Regions from separate parts of the Bacillus sp. EB106-06-01-XG163 genome, predicted to be linked through region 2. Evidence: predicted binding sites of a transcription regulator. Region 2 holds the regulator's gene; the other holds the start of a gene.

Region 1 (4,846 bases), on a different contig from region 2:
GAGAGTGTGAAAGAGAAAGAACGAATGATTTGGTCAGAAGTCGGAATGCTTGTGGGCACACTGTCTTTGCTTGACATCATCGTACGCGGACTTGTTCTGAACTGTCCGTTTAGGGAATGGGCCGGTAGCTTGGCGGTTTTCTTCATTATAATTGTTTATTATTGTATCAGGGCGGGAGCGTCGGGAATGCTCATGCCGAGAATAGACACCAAAGAAGAACTGCAAAAGCGGGTGAAGCAGCAGCGGATAGATTCAATTGCGGTCACTTTTGCGGCAGCGGCGATTACGATGTACGACAGGGGGGTTCCCCATACATTCTTTGCTTGGCTGAAAATGATCTTTCTTTTTATCGTCTGCGGAGGCATTCTGTTTCTGCTTCGGTATGTCATTGTGAAGCTGTCTTACAGAAGAGCGATAAAAGAAATAAAAAAGAAATCATCTTGACAGGTGGTTTCTTTTTTTGTTTGAAAGCGGAAGGTCTTTTTATTTGATAGGAATATAGATTTGAATTCACTCTGCCACGTTGCTTTGATAGAGAGTGTGTGATAAGTTGAAATGTAAGCGTTAACACAATTCTCCAGTCTTCACAACAGTTGAAAGGAGCTGAAGAAAGAGTAAGAGGAATTTTTGACTCCGCAGTCAGTCTTCAAAAATCAAATAAGGAGTGTCAAAAATGTTTGAAAAACGATTCAAAACCTCTTTACTGCCGTTATTCGCCGGATTTTTATTGCTGTTTCATTTGGTTTTGTCAGGCCCGGCGGCTGCAAACGCTGAAACTGCAAACAAATCGAATAAGGTGACCGCGTCATCGGTCAAAAACGGGACCATCCTTCATGCATGGAATTGGTCGTTCAATACGTTAACACAAAATATGAAAGATATTCGTGATGCGGGCTATGCAGCCATTCAGACGTCTCCGATTAACCAAGTAAAGGAAGGGAACCAAGGAGATAAAAGCATGAGGAACTGGTACTGGCTGTATCAGCCGACATCGTACCAAATCGGCAACCGTTACTTAGGCACTGAACAAGAATTTAAGGACATGTGTGCAGCCGCGGAAAAATATGGCGTAAAAGTCATTGTCGATGCGGTTATCAATCATACTACCAGCGATTATGGCGCGATTTCTGACGAGATTAAGCGTATTCCAAACTGGACCCATGGAAACACACAAATTAAAAATTGGTCGGATCGATGGGACGTCACTCAAAATTCATTGCTTGGGCTGTATGATTGGAATACACAGAATACTGAGGTGCAGGTCTATCTGAAACGTTTCTTGGAAAGAGCATTGAATGACGGAGCAGACGGATTCCGCTATGATGCCGCCAAGCATATAGAGCTTCCGGATGATGGGAATTACGGCAGCCAATTTTGGCCGAATATCACAAATATATCGGCAGAGTTCCAATACGGAGAAATCCTGCAAGACAGCGCGTCCAGAGATACTGCTTATGCGAATTATATGAATGTGACGGCTTCTAACTACGGGCATTCCATCAGCTCCGCTTTAAAGAACCGTAATCTGAGTGTGTCGAATATCTCCCATTATGCATCTGACGTGTCTGCGGACAAGTTAGTCACATGGGTGGAATCACATGATACGTATGCCAATGATGATGAAGAGTCCACATGGATGAGTGATGACGATATTCGTTTAGGATGGGCAGTGATTGGTTCCCGTTCAGGAAGTACGCCTCTTTTCTTTTCCAGACCTGAGGGCGGAGGAAATGGTGTAAGATTTCCCGGAAAAAGTCAAATAGGAGATCGCGGGAGCGCCTTATTTAAAGATCAGGCGATCACTGCGGTCAATCAATTTCACAATGTAATGGCCGGGCAGCCTGAGGAACTCTCGAATCCGAATGGGAACAACCAAATCTTTATGAATCAGCGCGGCTCAAAAGGCGTTGTGCTGGCAAATGCAGGATCGTCTTCTGTCACCATCAATACTTCAACGAAATTACCTGACGGCAGGTATGATAATAGGGCCGGCGCCGGTTCATTTCAAGTAACGAACGGCAAACTGACAGGTACGATCAATGCCAGATCCGCGGCTGTTCTTTATCCTGATGATATTGGAAATGCGCCTCATGTCTTTCTTGAGAATTACCAAACGGGGGCAGTCCATTCTTTCAATGATCAGCTAACGGTCACCCTGCGTGCAAATGCGAAAACAACAAAAGCCGTTTACCAAATCAATAATGGGCAGCAGACAGCATTTAAGGATGGAGACCGACTAACGATCGGGAAAGGAGATCCAATCGGCACGACATACAACATCAAATTAACCGGAACGAACGGCGAGGGTGCAGCGAGAACCCAAGAATACACATTTGTCAAAAAAGACCCGTCCCAAACCAACGTCATTGGCTATCAAAATCCGGACCATTGGGGCCAGGTAAATGCTTATATCTATAAACATGATGGAGGCAGGGCCATAGAATTAACCGGATCGTGGCCGGGGAAAGCCATGACTAAGAATGCAGATGGAATGTACACGCTGACGCTGCCTGCGAATGCGGATACGGCCAACGCCAAAGTGATTTTTAACAATGGCAGCGCCCAAGTGCCCGGACAGAACCAGCCCGGCTTTGATTATGTGCAGAATGGTTTGTATAACAATTCTGGTTTGAATGGTTATCTTCCGCATTAATGGATAGGGCCATCATCACATCAGCGTGCGGGCAAACCCTCGCTTCTGGGAAAAGGACAGCGCATCATCAATCACGCTGAAAAGATGACAACATCCTAAAACGGTTCCGTTTTAGGATGTTGTCAACAATCCGGAAACCATCACCGATATTTTTTTGTCCAAAAATCAAACTTTTCTCTTGCAAAAGTTTGTGAAGTATTGCACAATATAAATGTGAAATACTTCACAAGATAAAAACAGACACCACGAAACACTGGAGGATGAGCATATATGATGAACGAACGAGTGAACAAAGTAGCATTAATCGGAGCAGGTTTTGTTGGAAGCAGTTATGCATTTGCGTTAATTAACCAAGGGATCACAGATGAGCTTGTGATCATTGATGTAAATAGAGAAAAAGCCATGGGAGATGTCATGGATTTAAATCACGGAAAGGCATTTGCGCCTCATCCGGTCAAAACATCTTACGGCATATATGAGGATTGCAAGGATGCCGATATCGTGTGCATCTGTGCCGGAGCCAATCAAAAACCGGGCGAAACGAGACTTGAGCTGGTCGAAAAAAATCTCGCCATTTTTAAAAGCATTGTCGGTGAAGTAATGGCAAGCGGATTTGACGGCATCTTCCTCGTTGCCACAAACCCGGTCGACATTCTCACTTATGCGACATGGACATTCAGCGGGCTGCCGAAAGAACGCGTCATCGGCAGCGGCACGACACTGGATTCTGCGCGATTCCGTTATATGCTGAGTGAATACTTCGGAGCCGCTCCGCAAAACGTACACGCCCACATTATCGGCGAGCACGGCGATACCGAGCTTCCTGTATGGAGTCACGCCAATATCGGCGGAGTGCCGGTGCAGCAATTGCTGGAGAAAAATACAGCTTACAAGCAGGACGAGCTGGATCAGATTGTTGACGATGTGAAAAACGCGGCCTACCATATTATCGAGAAAAAAGGCGCGACATATTACGGAGTGGCGATGAGCCTCGCCCGTATCACAAAAGCGATTTTGCGTAATGAAAACAGCATTTTAACCGTCAGCACATATCTGGACGGCCAATACGGTGTAAACGACGTCTTTATCGGCGTTCCGGCCGTCGTCAATCGGAACGGCATTGCAGGTGTGACGGAACTTGAGCTGAATGAAACAGAACAGGCTCAATTCAGCCGCAGCGCAAACGTGCTGAAAGATATTCTCGCTCCGCATTTCGCAGAGTAAACAAAAAAGCAGTACATGACAAACGCCATGTACTGCTTTTTTTAATTCGCTTTTTTCGCCATTTCCTGAGAGGTTTTTACTCTCGCTTTTCCCATAAACAAAATGGTAACGGCCGCAATGACGATCGGCGCCAGCGCAAGCGTAAATACATATGTGATGCTTTGCGACATGGCGTCAATAATGCGATCCAGAATGTGCGGCGGAATATGAGCGCGCGTGCCGGCCTGGAAAATCTCCTGCGGATTTCCGATGTTCTGCATCGCACCGCCCGCTCCTTTCATGCCGCTGAATGAATCTGTGAGCTTGTTAGTAAACACATTCGTCTGGATGGTTCCGAAAATCGTCACACCGAGCGTCATACCGAATGATCTCAAAAACGAGTTTGTTGAGTTGGCGCTTCCGCGGTAACGCGGCTCCAGATCGTTCATGGACGCAGCCGGCAGCAGTGAGAAGTTGAAGCCGACGCCGAATCCGGAGATCAGCATGAATACCGTCAGCATCGTACGCGCCGTATCCGGTGTCATATTGGAAAGCAGCAGCATTCCGATAAAGAAAGCGACCACGGAAATCAGCATTAAATTGCGGAACCGCACTTTTGTCTGGAAAATTCCGCCGATCATACTTCCGATAACAGAACCGATCATCATCGGCGTCAAAATAAAGCCCGCGCTTGTCGCGGTGCTTCCGTACACAGCCTGAACGAAGATCGGGATAAACACCGCTAAAATGACGAACGTGGCTCCGTAAAGGAACGCTAGAATCTGTGCCGTAGCAAATAAACGGTTTTTAAACATCCAAAATGAGATAATCGGTTCTTCCGCTTTTCTTTCCACAATAAAAAAGGCGATAAAGAACACGGCGAACACAGCGAACAGACCGATGATCTGCACGGAGTTCCAATCATATGTTTTTCCGCCGAGCTCAAGAGCGAACATCAGACCGACAATGGAAACCACCAGCGTGATTGCG
Region 2 (4,846 bases):
CCGGGATGATTGAGCAGTATGTCTTTCATGTGGGCAGCGGTTCCGAAAACACGAAAGCCATTCTTAACATTATTAAAGCCATGCCGCTCATGATTATCGTTTCTTCTATCGTCGGGCCGATTCTTGAAGAAATCATTTTCCGGAAGATCATTTTCGGTGTATTATATGAAAAAACGAATTTCTTTATCGCCGGACTGATCAGTTCCGTCATTTTCGGCATTGTGCATCAAGACCTCACGCACCTGCTGCTGTATACGGCCATGGGCTTTACCTTTGCGTTCTTGTATGTGCAGACGAAACGGATTATTGTGCCGATATTCGCCCATGTCATGATGAATACCATTGTCGTGGTCATGCAGCTCGGCCCCGCCCAAAAATATATTGAACAGCATAGTGAGCAAATGCAATTAATTATTGGAGGATTGTTTGTATGAGGAACCCAATGACTTGGGGCTTGATTTATTTCGCAGTCGGCTGTATCTTTACGTATTTGGCCGCAAGCTCTCCGGGAAGCATGTGGTCTTTTTATTCCATACTGCTGATGGTTTTCGCCGCTTATAATATCAGCATCTCGTTTAAAATGTTCGCCTTCTCATTTAAAGTGAAAAAAAATCAAAAATAAAAGAAAAGCCATTTCTCATCATTGAGAAATGGCTTTTTTTATGCTGATACGTCCTGATCGGATTCACTGCTGGTCTGCCTTTTCCGATACGCCGCTTTTGAAATCAGGATACTGACCTCGTATAAAATGCAAAGCGGAATGGTAATCATCAAGTGAGACAGCAGCTCAGGCGGCGCAATCATCGCGGCGATCACAAGCAGCACAAAATACGCGTACTTCCTGATCTTCGATAAAAACATCGGCGTGATAACACCGAGTCTCGTTAAAAACATGATCAGCACCGGCATCTGAAACAGCAGTCCGAACGGAATCGTCAGCTGCAGCAGAAAATGAAAGTACTCGGTGATCCCGATCACCTGGTTGACATCGAGGTCATTCGAGACCCGCTTCATAAAATCAACGACCAGCGGAAATAAAATATAATAAGAAAACGACACACCGCCGACAAACAGCACGATCGAAATCGGAATATAGCTGAGTGTTACTTTGCGCTCCTTCTCATACAGACCCGGGCTGACAAACGCCCAAATCTGATAGAGAATAATCGGCGAAGTCAAAATGATGCCGATGATAAACGCGAACTGCAAAAAGATAAACAGCGGATCCGTCAGGTTAAAAGCATTAAGGGTGAGCTCTTTTACTTCATCGGCTTTTTGAAGATACACAATGATAGGTTTTGCCAGAAAAAAGCCGGCAATAAAGAAAACCGTAAAGGATAACGCCACAATCAGCAATCGTTTCCGAAGTTCGGCAATATGCTCCACAAGCGTCATTTGATTCACTCTCATACGCGTCATCCTATCTTACTGTTCTTCTTTCTTTTTTTCCTCTTCTTCACCGGCTAATCCCTTAGTAGCGTTCTTAAATTCACGAAGCGTGTCCCCCGCCGCTTTTCCTAATTCGGGAAGCTTCTTCGGACCGAAAATAATCACCGCCACCACACCGATAACCGCCAGGCTTCCAGGACCGATCATGTGCAGCTCCTCCTTTCGCTATTCAATTTCTTCCAAAACAGAATAATGCTTCAAGAAATAAACCAATGATTGAAGCTCTACAGCTAAATCTATATGATGAATTCGAATGTGATCCGGCACATTCAAACGGGCCGGCGTAAAGTTAAGGATTCCCTTGATTCCGAGCGACACGAGCCGGTCGGTGATTGACTGGGCGGCAACCGCAGGAACGGTAAGAATCGCCACGGGTTCATCCTTAATGTGAAGCTCTAAATCATTAAGATCAAAGACAGGCACACCGCCTACCTCAGTTCCTATTTTACTCTGATTCACATCAAAAGCCATAGATATTTTTGTGTTATTATTTTTTGTGAAATTATAGTGAAGAAACGCCGTCCCTAAATTCCCGACACCGATCAAAATGACGTTCGTCGTTTCATCCTGATCCAGTGTTTTTCTGAAAAATGACAGCAGGTAATCCACATTATAGCCGTATCCTTTTTTGCCGAGCGCCCCGAAATAGGAAAAATCCCGGCGGATCGTGGCCGAATCGACTTTTACCGCGTCGCTCAGTTCAGCGGATGAAACGCGCTGTTTTCCTGACGCGTGTAAATTCTTTAAAAAGCGATAATAAAGCGGCAGCCGTTTTGCCGTCGCCTGTGGAATTTTTGATTGATCCTTGTTCATGATTGGTCCTCCACTTTATACTCAGATGCATCTCTTTTAAAATCACCGTTTTTGCCTCCTGTCTTTTCCATGAGGCAGGTCGGGCCGATGACCATTCCTTTATCCAGCGCCTTGCACATGTCATAAACGGTCAAAGCGCAGACTGAAGCGGAAGTTAGCGCTTCCATTTCCACACCTGTACTCCCTTTCGTTTTTACGCTTGCCTGTATATGAAGAACGGCTTCGGAATCCTTTTCCTCCCAGCCGAATGAAATGTCGACGCTGCTTAAAGAAAGCGGGTGGCACATCGGGATAATCGCTGACGTCTGCTTTGCGGCCATAATTCCTGCCACCTGTGCGACAGCCAGCACGTCTCCTTTTCCGATCTCGCGGTTTTTGATTCTGCTGTACACGTCATGCTTCATGTGTACGCTGGATATCGCAGCGGCAGTACGGACTGTTGAAGATTTATCGCTTATATCCACCATGCGGGCACGGCCTTCTTCATTAAAATGAGAAAATCCATTCATATTTAAACTCTCCTTACTTCTGATCATACACTATTTTCTCCCTGATGTCTTATCCTATAATGTTCCAATTCTGATGTATTGTTTGCTGACAGCAGGTTGATAAGCTACACTTAACTTATTATAACAGAGGTGAAATAATATGATGATCTTACAAATTAATCAGCTATCCAAATCTTTTGGCGCTGATCCTATTTTAAACAATATAAAGCTTGAAGTCAGATCTCGGGATCGCATCGCCATAGTAGGCAGAAACGGAGCCGGCAAATCAACTCTCCTTAAAATTATCGCAGGTCACCTTTCATATGAAAAGGGTGAATTAATCAAACCGAAAGAATTAACGATGGGATATCTTGCCCAGCACACAGGCTTGGAATCCCAGCTTACCATAAAAGAAGAACTGCTGAGTGTTTTTGATTTCCTGAAAGCAATGGAAAAAGAGATGCGCTCTATTGAAGAAAAGATGGCCACGGCCGCCCCCGCGGAGCTTGAGACGCTGATGAAAACCTATGACAGGCTTCAGCAGGATTTCAAGGATAAAGGCGGCTATCAATATGAAGCGGACGTCCGATCTATCCTTCACGGACTCGGCTTCGGAAAATTTGACGATTCCGTGAAAGTGCAAAGCCTGAGCGGCGGCCAGAAAACAAGGCTTGCGCTCGGAAAACTGCTGCTGACCCAGCCTGATCTGCTTATTCTGGATGAACCGACGAACCATCTCGACATCGATACGCTTACATGGCTTGAGCATTATTTACAGGGATATTCAGGCGCCATTCTGATCGTCTCCCACGACAGATACTTTCTTGATAAAGTCGTCAGTCAAGTGTATGAGGTCTCACGGACAGAAAGTAAAAAATATCTCGGCAACTACAGCGCCTATTTAGAACAAAAAGCTGAGCAGTATGAGAAAGACCTGAAGCTGTATGAAAAACAGCAGGACGAAATCGCCAAGCTTCAAGATTTTGTCGACCGCAATCTGGCCAGAGCTTCTACAACGAAAAGAGCTCAAAGCAGACGAAAACAGCTTGAACGGATGGACGTCATGGCAAAGCCGCTCGGGGATGAAAAATCAGCCGCCTTCCGTTTTGACATTACAAAACAGAGCGGAAACGACGTCCTGCGCGTACAGGATGTTTCCATCAGCTATGACGGCCAGCCGCCGCTCTTGAAAAACCTGACCTTCGGCATTACAAGAGGCGAAAGCGCCGCCCTCGTCGGACCGAACGGAATCGGCAAATCAACCTTGCTGAAAACCATTATGAACACGCTCAGCCCCGAATCCGGATCGATCACGTACGGTTCCAATGTCACAATCGGCTATTATGATCAGGAGCAGGCTGAACTGACCTCGTCCAAACGCGTGCTGGACGAGCTGTGGGATGAATATCCGGACATGCCGGAAAAAGAGATCAGAACATGCCTCGGCAACTTCCTGTTCAGCGGAGACGATGTCCTGAAACCGGTCCGCTCGTTAAGCGGCGGGGAGAAAGCAAGAGTCGCGCTTGCCAAGCTGATGCTTCAAAAAGCAAACTTTCTCATCCTTGATGAACCGACAAACCACCTTGACCTGGACAGTAAAGAGGTGCTGGAAAACGCCCTGATCGACTACCCGGGAACACTGTTATTTGTATCGCATGACCGCTACTTTATTAACAGGATCGCCACAAGAGTGCTGGAGCTGTCACCTGATCATGCAGAAGAATATTTGGGAGACTATGACTATTACACCGAGAAAAAAGCCCAGCAGCTGGAACTGGAAGAAATGAAGCGGCAGGAAAAGGAGCAGGCTCAGCCTGCCGGCAAGGTTAAACAGGATACGAAAAGAACTTACGAGGAAGAAAAAGAATGGAAGAAGAAAGAACGGCAGCGCCTGAGACGCATTGAAGAAATTGAAACAGCCGTCTCATCCGCCGAAGAGAAAATCAGCGCCAATGAGGAGCTACTGTGCGATCCTGACGTGTATCAGGATCATGAAAAGGTACAGACCATTCATGCGGAGAATGAAGCTCTGAATCAAGAGCTCGAAAACTTATTAGCAGAATGGGAGGAACTCTCCTCAGAAGAATAAAAAACGT

The links. Region 2 encodes Rex, which represses fermentation and respiration genes when NADH is low (regulators of the CRP and FNR family bind a similar motif). Its sites were predicted from a motif close to TTGTGAAATATTTCACAA; they were not measured.
Region 1: a site for Rex is predicted at 2,865-2,882, ahead of AC3WTF_RS11430 (L-lactate dehydrogenase). Genes of this name have one in related genera too.

Annotation. Positions count from the first base shown of each region.
Region 1 covers NZ_JBYTDS010000008.1:75,048-79,893, reverse strand. The annotation lists gene AC3WTF_RS11440 (DUF6773 family protein) at 1-444, shown strand, start outside; gene amyE (alpha-amylase) at 674-2,653, shown strand; gene AC3WTF_RS11430 (L-lactate dehydrogenase) at 2,924-3,877, shown strand; gene AC3WTF_RS11425 (MDR family MFS transporter) at 3,919-4,846, opposite strand, start outside.
Region 2 covers NZ_JBYTDS010000016.1:85-4,930, reverse strand. The annotation lists gene AC3WTF_RS16555 (CPBP family intramembrane glutamic endopeptidase) at 1-434, shown strand, start outside; gene AC3WTF_RS16550 (YdiK family protein) at 431-622, shown strand; gene tatC (twin-arginine translocase subunit TatC) at 661-1,419, opposite strand; gene AC3WTF_RS16540 (twin-arginine translocase TatA/TatE family subunit) at 1,426-1,596, opposite strand; gene AC3WTF_RS16535 (redox-sensing transcriptional repressor Rex) at 1,615-2,262, opposite strand; gene moaC (cyclic pyranopterin monophosphate synthase MoaC) at 2,259-2,771, opposite strand; gene AC3WTF_RS16525 (ABC-F family ATP-binding cassette domain-containing protein) at 2,911-4,839, shown strand.